Regions from separate parts of the Halalkalibacter oceani genome, predicted to be linked through region 3. Evidence: riboswitches for the same ligand, from Rfam matches in the RefSeq annotation. Region 3 holds a riboswitch; each other region holds the start of a gene.
The links. A riboswitch is a leader RNA that binds a small molecule or an ion and turns the genes downstream of it on or off. The one in region 3 is predicted to bind thiamine pyrophosphate.

Region 1 (7,402 bases), on a different contig from region 3:
GACAAAGGAATATCAGGCCGCCTCGCAGATTTGCCAGCAACTCGAAACCGTCTTCGATTTAAACGTTCCTGAAGATGAAATTCACTATATTGCCACGTTTCTGCTCGGCGCAAAAATTAGCGACTATCAGCTGGTTGATGTCGAGAATCAGGACACAGCCAACCTGAAGCATATCGTGACATTAATGGTTGATGATTTTCAAAAGTTTGCCTGTGTCTTCTTTCAAAACCGGGAAGAACTGGAGCGGAATCTGTTTATCCATTTAAAGCCGGCCTATTTCCGGATTAAATATGGTATCGGGATCGATAACCCGCTCTCTTCTTCAATGCAGCACTCCTACCCTGATCTGTTTGTCCTGACAAAAAAAGTAGTTCATCACTTTGAACATGTTCTTGGCAAACCGATCTCAGACGATGAAGTTGCCTATATTGCGATGCACTTTGGCGGCTGGATCAATAAAGAAGGCGTGAAAGTGGAGAGCAGGAAAAAAGCGGTTGTCGTCTGCTCAAGCGGGATCGGTACTTCGCGGATTTTACAAAAACAGCTGGAGGACCTGCTACCTACCGTTGATGTTGTCAACGCCCTTACGGCGCGCGAATATGAAAACGAGAACCTTTCAGGCATCGATTTTGTTTTTTCAACAACGCCGGTATCCGAAAAAGGCGTAGCGGTGTTTGTCGTCAATCCGATTTTAAGTCATGCGGAGAAAGCGTCCTTGCTGAAGCAGTTCCAGACGGGAGAGACCGTTCCGGGACAGATAAATCCCGAAGCCATTTTGAGCATTGTTGAGAAACACGCTCATATTACTAATGGAGACAAACTTCTGCAAGAGCTAAAGACCTTTTTACAAAACAACAAGGAAATGAAAAATGAGGTGGATCAAAGGCCGATGCTAAATGAAATACTCACCAAAGATAAAATCCAATTTGCCGAATCGGCAAACAGCTGGCAGGAGGCTTTGCAAATGGCCGCCGCGCCGCTGCTGGCCGACCAGTCAATCAGCCAGGGATATATTGATACGATGATTGAAAATGTTCATCAAATGGGGCCTTATATTGTGATCGCTCCGGGGATTGCTCTCCCTCATGCCCGTCCTGAAGCCGGCGTCAATAAGCTTGGCATGAGCTTCCTGCAATTACGTCAGAGCTGCTCTTTTTCAGAGAAGGCGGAGCATCAAGTATCATTGCTGTTTGTCCTGGCGGCGATCGACAATGATACTCATTTGACAGCTTTATCGCAATTATCAAAGATGCTGTCGGACCGCGACAACATCGAGAAGCTTCAAACGGCTCAGTCGGCCGACGAAGTTTTACCGATTATTAATCAATACTCACATATATAAGGAGGAAGAAAAGATGAAAAAGATTTTAGTTGTTTGCGGAAACGGATTAGGAAGCAGCTTTATTGTCGAAATGAATGTCAAAAATGTATTAAGTGAGTTAGGTGTCGAAGCAGAGGTGTCTCATACTGACCTGACAACAGCCAAATCAGAACAGGCCGATCTTTATCTTGGCTCAAAGGATTTAATTTCTAACTTGGATGATGGCACGAGAACGATCATCGGCTTAACGAACATCCTTGATCAGGAAGAATTAAAAGCCGCTCTGCAATCTCATCTGTAAGTTCCGCGAAAGGCTGAAGAGGAGTGGAATTCTCCTCTTCAGACAAAACCGGATGAAAATAAAAAAACAAATAAAAATGGCATTAATAAGGGAGGGTTTAGAGTGTTTGATCTTATAATGAATGATATATTAGGTACGCCCGCGATCCTGGTCGGTTTATTCGCCCTGTTAGGTCTTTTATTGCAAAAGAAGGCGATTGCGGATGTCATTTCCGGAACATTAAAAACCGTCATGGGCTTTTTAATCCTTAATGGAGGCGCCACCATATTAGTCGGATCACTTGACATTTTCGGGCAGATGTTTGAAAAAGCGTTCCACATCCAGGGAGTCATCCCGAATAATGAAGCGATTGTCGCGATTGCCCAGCAAACCTTCGGCAGGGAAACAGCAATGATCATGCTGTTTGGGATGCTGATGAACATCGTCATCGCCCGCTTTACACCATTTAAATATATTTTCCTGACTGGTCATCATACATTATTTATGGCTTGCTTAATTTCAGCGGTGTTTGCGACTGGCGGAGTCACCGGTTTGCCGCTTATCATTATCGGCTCCATTATCCTTGGTCTGTTAATGGTGTTCCTGCCTGCTATGATTCAGCCGTATGTGAGAGAAATCACAGGTAATGACAACATCGCCGTCGGTCATTTCGGCTCATTCGGCTATTTCACCGCGGGCTTTATCGGCAAAAGAATCGGAGACAAAGCGAAATCAACAGAGGATATTAAAGTACCGAAATCACTCGGTTTCCTGCGTGACACTTCCGTGGCGATGTCGCTGACGATGGCGATCCTGTTTTTAATCGTCGCTCCAATCGCCGGAAAAGGCTATATCGAGACCGAATTAAGTGACGGGGTTAACTTCCTTGTCTTCTCTCTTATTCAGGCGATCACCTTTGCCGCCGGGGTCTATGTTGTCCTCGCCGGGGTGCGGATGCTGATTGCTGAAATTGTTCCGGCGTTTAAAGGGATTGCTGACAAAGTCGTCAAAGACGCGAAACCGGCTCTCGATTGTCCAGCCGTCTTCCCGTTCGCACCAAATGCGGTTATTATCGGCTTCCTGTTCAGCTTCCTTGCCGGCTTGATTTCGATGTTTTTGCTGCCGCTGTTCGGCCTTAAAATCATCGTACCCGGCCTGATTCCTCACTTCTTCACCGGCGCGGCTGCCGGGGTTTTCGGGAATGCGACCGGCGGGAGACGCGGCGCGATGATCGGCGCGTTTGCCAACGGCCTGCTGATCTCCTTCTTACCGGCGCTTCTCCTGCCGGTTCTCGGATCGCTCGGCTTTGAAGGCACAACCTTCGGCGACTCGGATTTCGGGATTGTCGGGATTCTCTTGAGCTTCCTGATTCAGCTCTTTTCTTAGAAGGGGCGCGCGAAGCCGACGCTCTTCCGCGAATATAAAAAACGCTGTTTCCCTGTGAGGGGAGCAGCGTTTTTTTTTCAGATGACAAGCCGTTCTAAAAGCCTATTCACGCTCTCCTTCATAAACCGTCAGCTTCTCTTCGATTGCCGTCCGCGCTCTTGCTTTCGGAATTTCATTGAAATACCCGAGATGCAAAAAGCCGGCAATTTTTTCTCCGGGCTGTACCCCTAATAGCTGCCGAACCTTCGGGTCATAAATATGAGGGTTCGTTTTCCAGACAACGCCGAGCTGACGTTCCCAGGCAAGCAGCTGAAAGTTCTGAATCAGGGCGCCGATCGCGCCGAAATTTTCGTCCCATTGCTTTTGTCTTGGATCTTCCTCCATGATGACGATTAAAAAAGCCGCCGGACTGCTGAAATAAGCCCGTCTGTTTTCTTGCATCTCAGCCGGAAATGTTTTCACCAGCTTTTCCACAAACTCCGCCTTCTCCTCTGTCGGCACATAAATGAAGCGCCACGGCTCCCGTAATCCATGATTTGGCGCCCAAACAGCATCCCGTAAAAGCTCCTTAACAAGCTCTGTCGGCACGGCTTGATCTGTGTATCCATTTTTGATCGAACGTCGTTCGCGAATCAGTTTCGCTAAATCGGTACTCATGCTCAAACCACCTTATTAATTAATATAATGATAATCATTATCACTCAACTATTTCATTTTAATTGATTCTATTTTCATTGTCCACGTCTTATCCCTTTTTTCTTTATAGATAAAAAAAGTCCCATCCATACTGGCAAAAAAAGCTGCCTTCACCAGTTCTATGCACCGGTAAAGACAGCCTCCAATTTATTGATAGACACTTCCGCTCGACCGCTTAAACTCTTCGGCCTTTTCCTTCATCCCTTGCTCAATCGCTTCTTTCGTATCAAGCTTGTTCTCCTTCGCATATTCGCGAATGTCCTGAGAGATCCGCATGCTGCAAAATTTCGGCCCGCACATCGAGCAGAAATGAGCTGTCTTCGCCCCTTCGGCAGGCAAGGTTTCATCATGAAACTCCAGCGCTCGTTCGGGATCAAGTGCCAAATGAAATTGATCGCGCCAGCGGAATTCAAAGCGGGCTTTTGATAGCGCGTCATCCCTTTTCTGTGCCCCCGGATGGCCCTTCGCCAAGTCCGCGGCATGGGCAGCAATCTTATAGGTGATTACCCCTTCGCGGACGTCATCGCGATTCGGCAGGCCGAGATGCTCCTTTGGCGTTATATAGCAAAGCATCGCAGTTCCGTACCAGCCAATCATCGCCGCGCCAATTGCCGATGTAATATGGTCATAGCCCGGCGCGATGTCGGTTGTCAGCGGGCCAAGCGTGTAAAAAGGCGCCTCCTGACACACTTCCAGCTGCTTCTCCATATTTTCTTTTATTAAATGCATCGGCACATGCCCCGGTCCTTCGACCATCACTTGAACATCGTGCTCCCAGGCGATTTTCGTTAATTCTCCCAACGTTTCTAATTCAGCAAACTGCGCCTCATCATTTGCATCGGCGATTGCCCCCGGACGCAAGCCGTCTCCCAATGAGAACGCAATGTCATAGGTCTTCATAATTTCGCAGATTTCTTCAAAATGAGTATACAGGAAATTCTCCTGATGATGGTAGAGGCACCATTGGGCCATGATTGAGCCTCCACGCGAGACGATTCCCGTTAAGCGCTTCGCTGTTAACGGCACGTAGCGTAAAAGGACGCCAGCATGAATCGTGAAATAATCGACTCCCTGCTCCGCCTGCTCGATCAATGTATCGCGGTATACCTCCCATGTGAGATCTTCAGCGACTCCTTTCACTTTTTCCAGCGCCTGATAAATCGGCACTGTCCCGACCGGAACCGCCGAGTTGCGAATGATCCATTCCCGGGTCGTATGAATGTTTTTTCCTGTAGAAAGATCCATAATCGTATCGGCCCCCCAACGGGTCGCCCAGGTCATTTTTTCAACCTCTTGCTCAATCGAAGAAGAAACAGCGGAGTTGCCGATATTCGCGTTAATTTTCACATGAAAGTTTCGTCCGATGATCATCGGCTCCGTTTCGGGGTGGTTGATATTAGCTGGGATAATCGCCCTCCCCCTTGCCACTTCCTCTCGGACAAATTCCGGCTTCAGATTCTCCCTGATCGCGATAAACTCCATTTCAGGTGTAATGATTCCCTTTTTCGCGTAGTGCAGCTGGGTGACATTTTGTCCTTTTTTCGCGCGTAACGGCTTCCGCTTTAAACCTGGAAAGACGCGGTGATTCGCTCTTGGATCATCCTTGTCCTGATAGCCGTTATCCTCCGGCTTGATTTCACGCCCTTCATATTCCTCCACATCGCCACGCTCTTCAATCCACCCTCGTCTAATCGCCGGAAGCCCCTTTTCCATATTCACTGTATAATCCGGATCGGTATACGGCCCACTCGTATCATAAACACGGAGAGGAGGGTTCTCTTCTTCCCCAAAGCTGCCCGTTGTCGGACTCAGTTCAATCTCCCTCATCGGTACGTTAAGATCGGGCCTGGAGCCATTGACATACACCTTCTTACTCCCGGCAAAGCTGGACATAATGGACATGTTTTTTTCGTTTAATGAAGATGTCGACATAAAAAAAATCTCTCCTTTACATTTTAAGTGTGAAAGGACGAGATCTGGCACAACGGCGTGAAGGCTGTGCATTGCCTTCTTCGCGTGACATCGTCAGACTGACGCTGCCTATCTAAAAAGCCGGATCCATCACGTAAACGAATGGACCCGGCTCATGCAAACAGATGTATGTGCTGTTATTATGCTAACTTCCCCACGCTGGTATGAGCCAGATCAGGTCCCAAGGGTCAAGAAACTTCAACGTGTTTCTTTCTCAGCCCACCTCATTGGACTCCCCCAGTTATTGCTTATTCAATTTACCCTCAGTATACAGAAGTCCCGCTCAAATGAAAAGAAAAATTTTACTATTTGTTCAAGTACCAGAAAAAGCAGCTTTTTCCCGGCGGGCTTTTCTTCCATGAAAGAAATAATAGAGCCCCGTTGATAATAGGACAAGGACTGAGCAGGCCAGATAAATATCGGCATATTCTAAATATGTCGCCATAATACCTAATAGAAATGAACCGATGGCGAACCCGGAATCAAACAATACAAAAAACGTTGCTGTGGCAACCCCTGCCCGTTCAGGCGGTGAAGCTTGAATGGCGATTGCCTGAAAGCTTGAAAACAACGTACCAAATCCAAGCCCAATCAGCCCTCCGGCGAGCAAGAGCATCCATCCTGATCCCACTTGGCTCAAAACCAAAACGCCGACAGCAAATACGATGATGCATGGATAAATCACTTTATTTTCTCCATACAGATCAAACCAGCGTCCTGTAAATGGTCTGGAAATTAACAGAAAGGTTGCGTAGACGACAAAGAAAAAGCTCGAAGCCTGAATCAGATTCAGCTCTTCGGCATAAACCGAGATAAACGAAAGGACGCCTGAATAAACAAATGCCAGAACAAAAGCAACAATCGCAATCGGGAACGTTCTTTTTTCAAAAAATTGAGCGAGACTAACCCGCTGTTTGACCGCGGCCACTTCTGCGGAAGCCGCGCTTTTATCCGCTACGTTGACAAGCAATGCACAGATGAGGGCAAGACAAGAAAAAACGGCGCATAATACCATTAAAAAAGTGTAGCCCCACGAATGAATAAAAGAAAGACCTAAAAAAGGGCCAATCACCATGGCAAGATTCATGAAAGTCGCATAATAGCCCATTCCTTCTCCACGCCGTTCCCTTGGGATAACGGTGGCGACAATCCCCCCGGTCGCGGTCGTCGCGATGCCAAAGCCGACCCCGTGCAAAATCCGCAGCACCAACAAAAGAAAAATCGTCGAGGCAAAAAAGTATAAAAATGAACCTGCTACAAAAATAAGAGTACCGATTAGTAACGTTTTCTTTTGTCCGACTGATTGCAGCCAATTTCCGGCGAATGGCCGAAAGACAATCGCGGCAATAACGAATAAAGCGGCGTTCAACCCGATCGATTGACCTCCGCCCGCCAGGCTCTCCACAATATAAATCGGCAATGTCACCATCAGCATATAAAAAATTAAAAAGATAAAAAAGCTCGCTAATGAAATACTAATAAAATCCTTCGTCCAAAGCTTTGTTTTCCCCATTCCTTTTCACTTCTTTCCCAATTCTTCTCCAACAAAAAAACAGCCATTAAAAGAGGAATCAAGGGCTGTCTCAAAAGTCCTCAAATTATCACAATCGTTTCGGGCGCTACCCGCATGGAAAAGAGCCCCGCGCTCTCTCCATGCTTGTAAACCGTAACGCTTCGTCCTTTTTTTATTCAGGGATGTATGGCAGCTCACCGTTTTTTGGTATGTTGATAACATGCGTATCCGTATA
Region 2 (7,402 bases), on a different contig from region 3:
CGGGTTTCATAGCCATTATGCCGCAGCACCGGCACTTCATGATTGATGTACGCCCCCAGCACGGCATCCACCTGGCCGCTTACAATCGATGACCCTAATTCAAATCCGACATCAATCATTTGCACATCATCAGGATTTCCACCATCGTGCTGGACAATTGTTTTTAAAATCGACTCATTCAACGGAATGCCCGGATAGCCAACCTGCTTTCCTTCTAAATCCTTCGGTGATTGAATGCTGCTATCCTCCAAAAAGACAGCATGGTTAAGCGGCGAGCGGACAATCGCCGCCACAGCCTTGACCGGAACGTCCTGCGTTGCGCGGGCGACAACAACATCCGGCTGGTAGGTGATGCCAAGCGTCATTTGCCCGGCAGCAGCTAAATTGATCGGATCGGTCGGGTTCGTTGGAAAATGAATCTCCACATCAAGTCCTTCCTCCTCAAAGAATCCCTGATCCTGGGCGACATAGAGGAAGCTGTGCACCGCATTCGGGTACCAGTCAAGCATAATATCAATTTTGGCCAGCTCAGCTTCCTGCCCGGCTTCTGGACTTTGCCCTTCTGCCGCCTCTTCAGTTGGCGCCTGCTCCTCTCCTCCGCACGCTGCCAGCAACATCATACTTGCTGTCATCAAACTCGCTATGATCCATTTTTTCATCGTTTTCTCTCCACTCCTTGTCTACTTCTTCTCGTGCGTCCATTGATAGATAAATTGCAATAAAACCTTCGTGTAGTCGACGAGCTGCTCCACCGCGACGCTTTCGTTAACAGCGTGCGCATTCATCAAATCTCCCGGCCCATAAATAACAGTCGGAATTCCCGCCTCACCAAGCCAGCCGCCATCGGTCACTGTCGGGCTGACATCGATTTCCGCTTCACGGCCAATAACCGTTTGATGCGACGCCGCGAGCAACCGGACGCCCGGGTCAGCCGGATCAATTTCAAGCGAAGGGAAAATTTCGCCACGATCTTCAATCATTGAGCTGCCGCCCCACGAAAAAGTCGGCGGATTGTCGCGCAGCCAGACATCGCCGCTTGCGACCTTTACCAGATGCTCTTCAATCTCACGCGCCACCTCTTCATGCGTTTCATCTGGATAGAAATGCACCGTAATCCAGAGCCGGCATTCATCGGCAATAAAAGCGGCATGCCGGCCCCCTTCAATCACAGCCGGATTAATCGTATTTGCGCCTGGCGCGAAGCCGGGATAGCTTTTCGTAATCGCCCAATGGCGCTCCAGCTCCTGTAAACCGCTAATGAGCTTCATCATCTTTTCAATTGCACTCGCGGCAACAACCTGGCCGCCGGCATGAATCATTTGCCGTCGTGTCGCATCATGGTAGGTCTTTTCACTTTTCACCGTAATCCATCCGGTAATTACGCCGCCCTGCCCTTGAATATGGAGGTCGCTCGTGTCGACAACAACCGCAAAATCCGCCGTGCTGCCTCGCTTACAGCATTCCAGTGTCCCGGCCTCGCCAACCTCTTCACCGATCACCGACTGAAAAATCAAGTCGCCCGGCAAGGCGATTCCAGCTTGATCAAGCAACGAGACCGCGAATAACGCCCCGGCCAGACCGCCCTTCATATCCGCCGCACCCCGGCCATATAACCGTCCGTTGCGTACAAACGGCGTGAACGGATCAAGCTCCCATTTTTCATCCGGGCTGATTTCGGCGACATCAATATGACCGTTCACAATTAAGCTCTTATGCGCCTCCGCTTCTGTTCCTTTTCGAATGCCGATGACATTTGGATCGCCTGGATAGACGTCCCACATCTCAATCGAAAAGCCGTGTTCTTCCAAAAAACGAGCAACAAAAGCCTGCGCCTCTTTCGTATTCCGCGCCGGTGGTGCAGGCGTTTCAAAGGAAATGAGCGTTTTGGCCAGCTCAATCAGTTCCTCCCGCCGCTCCTCTACTTTCGAAAGCAATTCAGCGATCGTCGTCACATCATTCCCTCCTCTCTTATTTAGACAAAACAAAAAACCACCCCTGACAAGAGAAGTGGTTCACGTCTATCACAAACAGATCAATTCTGTCCAAAGAACTCGTTCCACACTTCTTCCCTCCGCTAGTACGAACTAGATCAGGTTATAAGGGTTAAGACAGCCGTCTCTCTCAGCTTTTAACAAAAGCACCCCTAGTAGTGATGATCAATATAATTATTTTGTCTACAAGTAGTTGTACCACACCGCAATAAAAAAGGCAATCAGAAAATTCCAACAGCTCGGCTAGCTGTCCTCAGCTGAAAACGCCTGTAGCTCTTCTCTGTTTCGTTTCTCTGCTTTGCGCGCCATCCGCTCCAGCTCTTCCAAGACATCATGAATCGAGAGAATCACATACAGCAAAATCGTCTCCGCAGAAAAATGATGATGAAAAGCCTTTGCCAAAGGGACGGCCGCTTCATGTTTTGAATACCAAAAATGCTGATCAAGCTGCTCGATCAGCTCATAATGCTCTGCAGGAATATAGTGATCCTTCGTCCGCAAAATAGCGGCGGTTGAGTCGATTGTCTGCAGCAAAAGCTGCTTTTTTTCCGGCGAAAAAGCCAGATTGCCAAGCGGAAGGGAGAGGACATTTGCCAGATGAAACTGAATTTGCTGGAGATGTTCCAGCTTGCGATATTCATGAAAAAAAATTCGCAGCTCCCCTGTTTTATAACGATGAAATTTCCATTCTTCGCGTTGATACTGGCATAGCTGAAATGATTTGCCCAATTGACTTGTTAGCTGACGGTGCATCTTCTGACTGTCTTTTGATGAACTTCGCTGCTTGTCAATCACTTCTTTACAGCGCAGCTCGAAAAGCTTAGCTGTTTCATCAAACAGTTTGTCATTGCGTACTTTAATTTCTGTAATATAATTCGCCGGCAGAATGAGAAAATTAACGAGCGTCGACACCGTCAACCCAATCGTCGTCGTCCCCGCCCGCTCAAAAAAGGCAAGCAAGTAATGATCCTGAGTAATCGGAATCATTGCGATCGCTGTTACAGTCGCAATCAACGTACCGGCCTGCAGCCTTAATTTATGGCAAACAAAAATCGTGCTGACCGTTGCCAACGTATAGGTAACCGGGCTATAGCCGAAAAAATAGACAAAGGTCATCGCCAGGCTCGCCCCGATCAGAGCTGCCGGAAGCCGAACGATTCCTTTTTTTATCGAAGCCGACACCGTCGGCTCAATGGTGACAATCGCAATGATGACGGCAAAAACAGCCGACAGTCCGAAAAGCTGGCACAGGCTCGCGGCGGCAAACACCGCGATTCCGGTTTTGATCAACCTTCCACCAATAAACTTAAATCGTCTTAGTTGCTTCATAACTGATCACTGTCTTTCTTGATGACATCACAATTGAGTCAGTCAGAGACTCCGTTTCTATTGTAAATCAATTCAAACTATTTGCAAGCAGGCTCTTGCTTCAAACTAGCCCAAATTGAAGCTGAATCTTCCAAGCTGTGAAAGCAAGCCGACCGTTTCAACGATGCAATTAAAAAGTCCGGCGGTAATCCTTTAAAAGCTCCCAGTTAAATTCCACCCCTGTTCCAGCGATGTCAGGTGCAACGGCCCGCCCGTCCTTCATCACGAGTGGCCTTGTTGTATACTGGTCAATCGGGAAGCTGTGGACCTCCATATAGGAAGCGTGCGGAATCGCTGCCATTAAGCTGACATGCAGCTCCTGCATCCCATGGGTACAGACGGGCAAATTATGAGCATAGGCGAGATTGGCCACTTTCAACCAGCCTGTAATTCCGCCAATATTCGACGCATCCGGCTGCGGAAAATCAATCTTCCCTCTCGCGATCATATTCTGAAACTCATAAACGGTATGAAGATTTTCACCGGCGGCGATGGCGAGCTCTCCTTCGCGGGAAATTCGTTTATAGCCTTCATAATCATCCGGAATCGTTGGTTCTTCCAGCCAGAGCAGGTTATACTTAGCAAGCTCTTTTGTCGCTTTTATCGCTTTCTCAACGGACCATTTCATATTCGCATCAACCATAAAATCAATGTCCGGTCCGATTAATTCCCGGACAGCCGCCACCCTGTCGATGTCCTCGGCCAATGTCGGTTGCCCCAATTTTATTTTCACCGCCGTAAAGCCCTGGCTTAAGTAGCTTTTTATATTTTCTAACAGCCGCTCCTTTGTGAAATTCAGGTCGATCGCCCCGGCGTAGCAATTGGTGCTGTCGGAGTGTCCCCCCAACAGCTTATAGAGCGGCATGCCTGCCCACTTTGCCCGGATGTCCCACAGCGCGATATCAACTGCGGAAATCGCGAATGAGGCAATTCCGCCCCGGCCAACGTAATGAATATGCCAGTTCATTTCTTCCCATATTTTCTCGACACAGCTTGCGTCCCGACCGATAAGAAATGGACGTAAATCATGCTCAATCATCGCGCAGATCGCCCGTCCGCCAACGCCACCTGTATATGTATAACCGACACCTTCGTATCCGTCCTCAAGCTTAATTTTGACGACCGGAAGCTCGAAATGAGTATGAATTCCGTGCGTCGCATCGCCAAGCGGCTCTGCTAATGGCACTTGATAATATTCTGTGATCACATCGACAATTTTCGTGAAGTATGTCACCGCTATCCCCTCGATTCTTTTCTTTCATTGTATATGGACGGTTTTCCAGCGTCAATTTCATTTTGATTACGCTTTCATAAATCACCCTTCTGTTTCTTGCATCTTTTTGTCGAGTGCCCGTTACTATGATGCTATGGAGAAAGCGTCCCCTCCGGAACCGGATGCCGCGGTCATTTTTATTAATAAGACGAACGAGATTCCACACTTAATTGGCAGTTTAAAAGTGTAAAAAGCCTGTGACAAAAAGGTTGATTTCCCCCTTTTATCACAGGCTTGAACGAAAAGCATTTGATTTAATCCATTAATTGTCCGCCGTTCACTTCAACCATCTCTCCCAGCACATAAGAGCTTAATGGTGACACAAGATAAAGCGCGGCATCGGCGACCTCCAACGGGTCTCCTTCTCTGCCAAGCGGGATCACTTTTCTGAAATTCTCACGCGCTTCGGCACTTGTAAAGCGGTCATGGAATGGTGTTGTAATGACACCAGGCGCGATGCCGTTTACTAAAATGCCATCATCGCACAGCTCCTTCGCCAGCCCTTTTGTAAATGTACTGACAGCGCCCTTCGCCGTCGCATACATTACAGCACCGCCTCCACCGCCATTGCGAGCGGCAACGGAAGATACATTGACAATACGCCCGTACTGTTTCTCTTTCATTAGCGGAATCACGTATTTTGTGACAAGGAAAACGCTCTTCACATTAACATTGATGATCCGCTCCCACAGCTCCGTTGACATCTCGGCTACCGGACAGCGTTCAATCAGCGACCCGGCATTATTGATCAAAATATCAATCCCGCCACATTCAGCGCCAATCTTTGCAATCATCTCCTTTACCTGTGCTTCATCCGTTACATCGCATTGATAGGCGGTCGCCGTGCCTCCTTTTCCGTTGATGTCAGCGACAACCGCCTCCGCCGCTTCCTTACTGCTGTTATAGTTGACGATAACCTTTGCTCCCGCTTCCGCTAAACGCAGGGCAATCGCTTTGCCAATTCCCGTCCCTGCTCCCGTAACAAGCGCAACCTGATTTTCAAGATTAATTGTGATCATTTTCTTCAGCTCCTTTTATGTATGAACCTCCCTCACTCCCAACCTAAGAAAGCGCTATCATTTTTGCGAAAAATAGATTGGAAATGATTCCTAATTATAAATTCATCCTCGTCGTTCGTCAATGAAGATGTGGCAATTTTCGCATTTCTTCAGACGTGCCAAAAGGTCCCGCTTCCTTTTGGCACGTCACCCACTATATTTTTAACGCTTCGGCAATTAGCTGATAGGACTTCAGCCGATCCTCGAGCCTGTAAGTAATCGTATTGATCATCACTTCCTCAGTTTCGTAAAGCTCCGTCAGTCCATACAGCCTGTCTCTTACCTCAAGTGGATTGCCAATAATCATTTTTTCTTTCATCTGCGCTATTCTTGCCCTGTCCTCTGCAGAATAGGGGTAGCAGCTGACCTGTGAAGGCGAGGGAATGGCTTCACTCCTGCCTTTTTCCTGCAAAAGGCGCCACAACAGCTGGCTTTCGGCCATCTCCTCTGCCGCGGCGGTCGTTTCGGCACAGACAACAGCGACCGCCACCAGCGTATGTGCTTCCGCCCGCTGATTGATTCGGTTTTGCTCCTTGCGGTACGTTGCCAGCAAGGCCCTGCCGTCCTTCTCACTCATGAAATGGCCAAACGCATAGCTCATCCCCATTTCTGCCGCGAGACGGGCGCTTTTTTCACTCGTTCCAAGCAGCCAAAGCTGGGGCGGAACCGCCGGGACAGGGGCAGCGTCGAGATTTCTGTAAAGATGATCGTCCGGGAATGTGTTCCGCAAAAAATGAAGCAGCTCTTCCAGCTTATCCGGCAGCTTGCGCACCTGCTCTAAATAATTTCCGGACAAAGCAATAGCGGCCTCCGCTGCCCCTCCTGGCGCTCTTCCAATGCCGAGATCAATCCGATCAGGGTATAAGGTCGCAAGCAAATGAAATGTTTCAGCCACTTTATATGGTCGGTAATGCGGCAGCAGAATCGCGCCGGCGCCAAGACGAATGCGGCGTGTATGGGCGCCGATCGCGCTCAACATGATTTCGGGCGCGGGACACGCTAGCCCAGGAAAATCATGGTGTTCGGCGATCCAATAGCGCGTATAGCCAAGCGCTTCACCATGCTGCGCTAATCTAATCGCATCGTCTAACGCTTCCTTCGCCGTTTCCCCCGCCCTCATTGGTGCTTGATCAAGAATACTGACTTTCACGTTCGTCCACTCCTTTTCAAGAACAGCATACCACTCGCCTGCCCGTAATGCTACTGACTGCGTCTGTTATGACCATATGTAAGCGGATATTCTCTGCTCTTCCTGCCATACTAGTGAAAAAAGGAGGGTATACAATGGAAAAGCGCAGAAAAACAACGATAGCCGGTACAGACATCGAGGAAGTGAAACGCCTCAATGCCCGTTCCGGCTTGACCTACAATGAAGCCAAACTAGTACTGGCCCAGTCTTATCGCGAAAAGACGAGAACGAAATAACGGCAAAAGCCTTTTATGGACAAGCCAGACTTTAGGTTTGTGGGCAACGTCCTTTTTTCCTTTGCGCACAAACCTTTTTACTTGCGACTAATCCTTTGAAAAGCTATTTGCATCGATCGGTAAATACGTTGAAAAGCGCTTATCAAGTCCTGGATGATCGAGCTCCTTTTTGACCAGATAAAGCCCTTCATACACATGCTTTACATTGAGAGAATAAAATAACGGCCTTAGACTGTGCTCGATCACAATGAACTGGGCAAGGCTTCCGCCGATGACAAGCGGGATAA
Region 3 (7,402 bases):
AGTGAACGAATAAAGAATTTCATTGAATATTCCATAGTAGCTCAGTGACGAGGACAGTCATCGTCGAACAAGCAACGAGTTGACTCGACGCAGCCGGCAACGGAGCGAAGCTAGTAAGAGGAAGAGCCAGGTACCACAAGCGTACGAATGAACAACTTCAATGATATTCCACAGTAGCTCAGTGACGAGGCCAGTCATCGTCGAACAAGCAACGAGTTGACTCGACGCAGCCGGCAACGGAGCGAAGCTAGTAAGAGGAAGAGCCAGGTACCACAAGCGTACGAATGAAACAAACAACAATGAATATTCCACAGTAGCTCAGTGGTAGAGCAATCGGCTGTTAACCGATCGGTCGTAGGTTCGAGTCCTACCTGTGGAGCCAATATGGCGGTGTAGCTCAGCTGGCTAGAGCGTACGGTTCATACCCGTGAGGTCGTGGGTTCGATTCCCTCCGCCGCTATCTTTTTTTACATATTCGTGGCAATCTTGTGGCGGTTGTGGCGAAGTGGTTAACGCATCGGATTGTGGTTCCGACATTCGTGGGTTCGATTCCCATCAGCCGCCCCATGTAAGGACCCTTAGCTCAGTTGGTCAGAGCAGTCGGCTCATAACCGATCGGTCGTAGGTTCGAGTCCTACAGGGTCCACCAACTGTCATTTGATGGAGGAATACCCAAGTCCGGCTGAAGGGATCGGTCTTGAAAACCGACAGGCGGGTTAAACCGCGCGGGGGTTCGAATCCCTCTTCCTCCGCCATATAACGAAATTCACACTACCAGGCATGGTAGTGTTTTTTGTGTTACAGTGGTATTAGGAAAATAAAGGGACTGATCCGGAGAAAACGAATCAGGGGGAAGACGCATGGAAAAAGGGGTTATCAGTGTTGTGATGGCATGTAGTCTGGTGCTATTAGCTGGATGCATGTATGGTGAGGGCGAGAGGGAAACTCTAGAGGAGGGTGATAGCGGCTATCAGATTGACAGCTACCAAACGGATGTAAAAACAGCGGTAACACTCGCCTTGGATCAATTTGCTGAGCTTTCTTCATCCAAAAGTATTGAGGTGTTATATGAGTATAAGCCAATTCATGAAGAAAAAATGCTATTCCGATCGCTGATTAATAATCACTTATTCGGTACGAACCGTCCAACGGCTGAAATAATCAAAGCAAGAAATGAACGGAAGCGGGAGTTTGAAAAACTGCTAGCGGAAGCACAGGATGAATACGACATAACTGTTACGGAAGAAGAGGTCACGGCTTATATTGAAGAGATGGTTGACCCTCATTATTTTGAAGAGCAGGAGGAATATGCGGCAGCATTAGGGATTACCGTTACTGAATTAAATCATCAATTTGACCGTGATTTATATTATTTTGATGTCTTAGCAGATAAGCTGTTATTTGCCCGGGCAGCGGCAGGCCAATTCGAGTGAAAACGAAAAATGAGTTAGCCAAAAGTATTCGGCTAACTCATTTCGTCCGCCGCCATTTTAGCAGCGAAGCTTCCAGCAGGCGGATCAGCAGAAAGAGCGCGATGCCGATCAGCGACAGCCAGACAATCGGGGCAAACACACCGGCACCGTCAAATTGCGTCATCATTCTCCGGCTGAAATAGCCTAAGCCAGCTTGGGCGCCGAGCCATTCACCGATCGCCGCGCCAATCACGCTCAGCGTCACGGCGACCTTCATGCCTGAGAGGAAAGAAGGGAGAGCGGATGGCACCTCGACCTTGCAAAATAGCTGCCATTTGCTCGCTCCCATCGTTTTCATCAACTCAAGATAGTCTTTCTTCGTCGTACGAAAGCCATCGAACGTGCTGACGGTAATTGGAAAGAAGGTAATCAACACGGTGACGACGACCTTGCTCGTTAGCCCGTAGCCGAACCAAAGGACGAACAATGGAGCCAGGGCGATAATCGGAATTGTTTGAGAAGCGATTAAAACCGGATAAAAAGCCCGTTCGACGAGCGGCAGCTTGTACATCGCAATCGCAAGCACGACGCCGAGCACGAAGGAAATGGAAAGCCCTGTTACAATAATCGCGAGCGTGGCCGGCAAATGAGTAAAAAGCAGCGCTTCATTCAGCTCAACCATTTTCGCCAGTACTTGTGTCGGTGCCGGAAAAAGAAACGGCTGCCCGACTGCGATGGCGCTTATTTGCCAGACAAGCAGCAGCACACAAAGCAAAAGCCATGGATAGAGCCAATTGGTGATCCGTTTCATGACGGCGTCACCTCCTTCGTAAGATGACGAAGAATCTCTCTTTTTAAGGAAGCCCCCTCGGCTTCTAGAAGCTGCTCATGTGAACGCGGCCGGGAAAAAGGGACGGTGAAAAGGGTATAGTTCGATAATGGAGAGCCTGAAAAGACAGCGATCCGATCCGATAAATAGAGCGCTTCATCGACATCATGACTAATAAAGAGCAGCGTCGGCCGCTCTGTCGCCTCTTCCCATTGTCTGAGCAGCCAGGACTGCATCGACAGACGGGTCATCGCATCAAGCGAGCTGAATGGCTCATCAAGTAAGAGCAGTCTTTCACCGGAAAGCGTTGCCCGCAGGAAATTGGCCCGTTGCCGCATCCCGCCCGAGAGCTGATGAGGGTAGGACTGCTCTGTTCCGGCAAGGCCAAACGTCTTCATTCGTTCCCTTGCCCGCTCATAGCGCTCTTTCCGCCCGATTCCTTGTAGTTCGAGCGGGAGAGCCACATTATCCAAAATGGTACGCCATTCAAATAAAAGATCCTGCTGCGGCATGTAGCCAATCTCACGCCGGGCTGAGCCTTCCTGCAACAGCTCAATCGAGCCGGAAGTTGGCTCGGCCAGTCCGGTAATCAATTTGAACAGCGTGCTTTTCCCCGTTCCGCTTGGGGCCATAACAGTGAGGATTTCCCCGCTGTCAATCGATAAAGTTAACTGTTTGATGACAGGAGCCAAATCGTCGGAATAGTGAAAGGTCAGCTCCTTCAAACGCAATAGTTCCTGTGAAACCTTGGTCATGGAATGTGTCTCCGAATTTACGCCGCAAAAGAAAAAACGCCACCATTCGGCAGAAAGGTGGCGCCATGACAGGTTACGATCCTCATCATTTGTCAGAACAGCCACTTTCCTCCGCTAGCATTACCTAGGTCAGGTCAAGTAAGGGTTGAGGTGGAACCTCTCTCAGCTACAAAGCGCCCCTAGTGGTGTTTTCGATTCAATTGCTTTTGGTTTACGATAGCATACTCTCCAAGTAAGATCAATGATTTCCTATGCGAGAAAAATCCATGAAAACAGGCCGAGACCGATACAATAGCAGGCGAAGTATGTTAATTTGCTGTTCTGTACCATCGCAATCAGCCATTTAATGCTGAGTAAGGCAAAGAAAAATGCTGAAAGAAAGGCAAGCATCAAGGAAGGCCATTGATCGCTGTACGATCCTTGAGCGAGCTCCGGCAGCTTAATGATACTGATTCCGAGAATAATCGGAATCGAGAGAAGAAAAGAATAGCGGAGGGCGACCTCCTTGCTGAGTCCGCACCAAAGAGCGGCAATTAATGTGCTGCCGGAACGGGAGATGCCGGGGATGACGGCGAGGGCTTGCCCGAGACCGATCAGAACGCCATCCCGCCAGGTCAGCTCCTTTCGCATGCCTCTGTCGACACCATGCTCAATCAGTACGAGAAAAATCCCGGTAATAATCAAAGAGGCGCCAATCAAGGCAATTGTCGTCAGCTGCTCACCAAGAACATACTCAAGCCCTTTTCCTGCGCCCATCGTGACAAAGGTCGACAGGAGCAACAAGCAGCCGAAACGGTAATGGTTGTAATGTTTCTGCTGTTTATTTGTGAGATAGAGGATAAAGTCCTTTACAATCCGCAGCAGGTCACGCGAAAAATAAAGAATGACCGCCAGCAGGGAGGCGGCATGTAAAAAAACTTCAAGCACAAGCTCGGTGTCAGCCTGCGTCTCAAAAGCGAAAATCTGCCTGGCAAGCAGCAGATGAGCAGTACTGGAAATCGGCAAAAATTCAGAAATTCCCTGGATAAAGCCAATAAGCAATGCTTCCCACCAGTTCATTTTGTCCCTCCTTTGATGGTTTGTACATATGTATGGAAAAAAAGGAATCAATATGCCGAAGAAGAGGTTTGAATAGCGGGTAGGAAGGGTACATTAAATTTTGGAGCCCGACGTAAAAAAGAACAAGCTTCTTTATTGCAACCTCGAGTAAATTTTGGTAATGTAGGTATTGGCGGACTTACTAAACATTTCTGTTGGTAAAGTCGCTGGCAATTCAAATTAGGAGGAGATTGAAGATGGCATACGAATTACCGCAATTACCTTACGCAGCAAACGCACTAGAACCTCATATTGACGAGCAAACAATGAATATTCACCATGGTAAACATCACAACACGTATGTGACAAAGCTGAATGCAGCTCTTGAAGGCCATGATGAGCTAGCAAGTAAGAGCATTGAAGATCTTGTTTCTAATTTAGACGCTGTTCCTGAGAACATTCGTGGCGCGGTTCGCAACAATGGTGGTGGACATGCTAACCATACTTTGTTCTGGCAAATTCTTAGCCCGAACGGCGGCGGAACGCCAACAGGAGAATTAGCGGACAAGATTAACGAAGCATTCGGCAGCTTCGACAAGTTCAAGGAAGAATTTGCAAATGCCGCAGCTAACCGCTTTGGTTCAGGCTGGGCTTGGCTTATCGTTGATGGCGGCAAGCTGGCGATCACAAGCACTCCAAATCAAGATACTCCTTTAATGGAAGGCAAGACGCCAATTCTTGGCCTTGACGTTTGGGAGCATGCTTATTACTTAAATTACCAAAACCGTCGTCCTGATTACATCAACGCATTCTGGAATGTAGTCAATTGGGATGAAGTGACAAAGCGTTACGATGCAGCAAAATAAGAACTGAGGAAAAGAGTGGCAAAAGGAGCGAGTTTTCTTTGCCGCTCTTTTTTATTTTGCCTTCGGACAGCAAGCGGAGCTGTTCCGTTCTGCAAGCATGATGCGAATTAATTTGAATAACGATATTTTCAAGAGACACACTACTGATGAGGGTGGTGGAGTCGGTGAAAAAATCGCTTATTTCAAAAGTCATTGGAGATGTGGAATTAACAAGAGATTTGACAATCTTATTATTGATCGGCGGTCTCTATGCGTTGAGTGTCGCCTTATCAAATACATTTGTAAATGTTTACCTTTGGAAGCAATCGGGTCAATTTATTGATCTGGCTCTCTACAATTTGGCTGCGGTTATTTTGCAGCCAATTACTTTTATTCTTGCCGGAAGATGGGCGAAACGGATTGATCGCGTGATCGTGCTAAGGCTCGGTGTCATTTCTCTATCCAGCTTTTACTGTACGGTGCTGCTTTTGGGAGATAATGCAAACCGCTTTCTGCTCGTGCTGGGCGCCATTTTGGGCATCGGCTTTGGCTGTTACTGGCTGGCGTTTAATGTGCTGACCTTTGAAATTACAGAGCCGGACACGAGAGATTTCTTTAACGGTTTCCTCGGATTGCTAACGTCCTTTGCCGGGATGATCGGGCCGATTGTATCCGGACTCGTGATCACCAGAATGGAAAAGTTCGCCGGTTACACGGTGATGTTCTCGATTTCACTTTCGCTCTTTGTCGTCGCCGTGCTGCTCAGCTTCATGCTACAGCGAAGATCGGCGGAGGGGAGGTTCTATTTTCGCCGCATTCTCGAGGAACGAAAAAGCAATATTAACTGGCGGCGCGTTCTTCATGCCCACTTTTTTCAGGGGCTGCGTGAAGGGACGTTTGTTTTTGTGATCGTTGTCTGGGTATACATAGCAACAGGCAGTGAGCTGGCGATTGGAACATACGGGCTCGTCGCCTCTGCTGTCCAGTTTGTCGGCTATTATACGGTGACACGATTGGTGAAATCCCATTTTCGCAAAACCTCGATTCTGATTGGCGGAACGATTTTATATGCCGCTATTTTCTTAATTGTGTTCGACCTTTCGTTTGCCAAGTTAATCATGTATGGGATTGTCATTTCCATTGCCTATCCGATGCTGCTCGTGCCGTATGTTTCTTTAACTTATGATGTCATCGGCAAAAGCTGGCGGGCGGCGGAGATGCGAATTGAATATATCGTCGTCCGTGAATTGTTTTTAAATAGCGGGCGTATTCTTTCGGTGCTGACGTTTATTTTCACGATTACGTTCTTTCCCGAAGATAAAGCGATTCCAATTCTTCTGATGCTGCTTGGAGGCGGCCACTTTCTGATTTATTTTTTCGTCAGGGGAATCCGTTTTCAAGAAGAAAAAGGAGGGGAAAGCTACAGCTTTGCCAGACAGGAAAAAGGGGAAGGCGACACAGGCGAGACATCCGTCTAAGCGAAAAAGGTTCGCTTTGACAAAGAGCGCTGATATGATATAATAAGCTTACAAATAAACGAAGCTTGCCTGCCGTGTTAGTCAGCTTCTCCTTGTTTCGAACCTTGCATTTTTTCAGGGAGTTCTACATTGAGTCTCTGCCAACATGCCAGCATTGTTCTGGACGTTGAACGGGAATCTGCGAACACCCACCTACGAGAGTAGGTTCATGAAACAACTGAAGCAACGGCATACGCGGGTTATGAATGCGAATGTTTCTAGGCACCTCTTGTAGGTGCCTATTCTAATGTATTTTACATAGAAACGTTAGGTGAACAGGGAGGAGGAGAGGCTGTGAGCAAAGCGCGACCAAAGAAGAAGCATCATTTACCGGCGCGGCTGAATGTGCTGTTTTTCGCCGTTTTCATTCTTTTTTCGGCCTTGATTTTAAGGCTTGGGATGGTGCAGATTGTCCAGGGAGAAGAATTCGTGAAGGAGCTTGAGCGGACAAGCAATACGACGGCGCGAATTGACGCCCCGAGAGGGTTGATGTATGACCGTTACGGAAATGTCGTCGTCGATAATGAGCTTGAATTATCCGTTACCTATACGAATCCGTCCAGAGCGACAAGCAGCACCCATATGCTTGAAGTCGCCACTGAGCTTGAAAAGTTAATTGATGTCGAGACGGACAGTGTTACAGATCGTGATAAGCAGGACTATATTCTTCTGACTATGACGGAGGAAGAACGCTATGAGCTTATGTCGAAGGAAGAGCGGGCTCAATTCGATGATCCTTCCGAGGAATACCGGGCCGAGGTGGATCGGGTGCCGGAGTCGGCGATTAACAGCCTTTCTGAGCAGGATTTGCGAATTTTGGCGATTTATCGTGAAATGGCTCGCGGATATGCCAACTCTCCGCAGCGAATTAAGCGCGGTATAACCGAGGAAGAGGCGCACCGCCTCAGTGAAAATCTTGACCGTCTACCCGGAGTCGACATTTTGCGTGACTCACGGCGGTCCTATGTCTACGGTGATTCGTTCCGCAGTCTTTTTGGCTCAACAG

Region 1: it holds a riboswitch for thiamine pyrophosphate, as region 3 does, so the genes downstream of both, thiC (phosphomethylpyrimidine synthase ThiC) here and ABMB67_RS04185 (ABC transporter ATP-binding protein) in region 3, are expected to answer to the same signal.
Region 2: it holds a riboswitch for thiamine pyrophosphate, as region 3 does, so the genes downstream of both, ABMB67_RS03230 (acetylornithine deacetylase) here and ABMB67_RS04185 (ABC transporter ATP-binding protein) in region 3, are expected to answer to the same signal.

Annotation. Positions count from the first base shown of each region.
Region 1 covers NZ_JBEPKD010000004.1:187,887-195,288, forward strand. Annotated here, with positions in the region: gene ABMB67_RS07415 (BglG family transcription antiterminator) at 1-1,342, shown strand, start outside; gene ABMB67_RS07420 (PTS sugar transporter subunit IIB) at 1,356-1,622, shown strand; gene ulaA (PTS ascorbate transporter subunit IIC) at 1,725-2,987, shown strand; gene ABMB67_RS07430 (nitroreductase family protein) at 3,090-3,644, opposite strand; gene thiC (phosphomethylpyrimidine synthase ThiC) at 3,831-5,615, opposite strand; TPP riboswitch at 5,789-5,903, opposite strand; gene ABMB67_RS07440 (MFS transporter) at 5,968-7,167, opposite strand; gene ABMB67_RS07445 (aldehyde dehydrogenase family protein) at 7,340-7,402, opposite strand, start outside.
Region 2 covers NZ_JBEPKD010000001.1:644,387-651,788, forward strand. Annotated here, with positions in the region: gene ABMB67_RS03225 (ABC transporter substrate-binding protein) at 1-659, opposite strand, end outside; gene ABMB67_RS03230 (acetylornithine deacetylase) at 681-1,952, opposite strand; TPP riboswitch at 2,050-2,155, opposite strand; gene ABMB67_RS03235 (FUSC family protein) at 2,235-3,320, opposite strand; gene ABMB67_RS03240 (mandelate racemase/muconate lactonizing enzyme family protein) at 3,490-4,593, opposite strand; gene ABMB67_RS03245 (SDR family NAD(P)-dependent oxidoreductase) at 4,887-5,651, opposite strand; gene ABMB67_RS03250 (LLM class flavin-dependent oxidoreductase) at 5,845-6,840, opposite strand; gene ABMB67_RS03255 (hypothetical protein) at 6,975-7,115, shown strand; gene ABMB67_RS03260 (hypothetical protein) at 7,203-7,402, opposite strand, start outside.
Region 3 covers NZ_JBEPKD010000002.1:141,219-148,620, reverse strand. Annotated here, with positions in the region: tRNA gene ABMB67_RS04220 (tRNA-Asn) at 308-382, shown strand; tRNA gene ABMB67_RS04215 (tRNA-Met) at 387-460, shown strand; tRNA gene ABMB67_RS04210 (tRNA-His) at 492-567, shown strand; tRNA gene ABMB67_RS04205 (tRNA-Ile) at 573-649, shown strand; tRNA gene ABMB67_RS04200 (tRNA-Ser) at 663-755, shown strand; gene ABMB67_RS04195 (hypothetical protein) at 861-1,433, shown strand; gene ABMB67_RS04190 (ABC transporter permease) at 1,471-2,223, opposite strand; gene ABMB67_RS04185 (ABC transporter ATP-binding protein) at 2,220-2,996, opposite strand; TPP riboswitch at 3,086-3,187, opposite strand; gene ABMB67_RS04180 (undecaprenyl-diphosphate phosphatase) at 3,246-4,055, opposite strand; gene ABMB67_RS04175 (superoxide dismutase) at 4,292-4,900, shown strand; gene ABMB67_RS04170 (MFS transporter) at 5,065-6,357, shown strand; RNA gene ssrS (6S RNA) at 6,421-6,602, shown strand; gene ABMB67_RS04160 (peptidoglycan D,D-transpeptidase FtsI family protein) at 6,691-7,402, shown strand, end outside.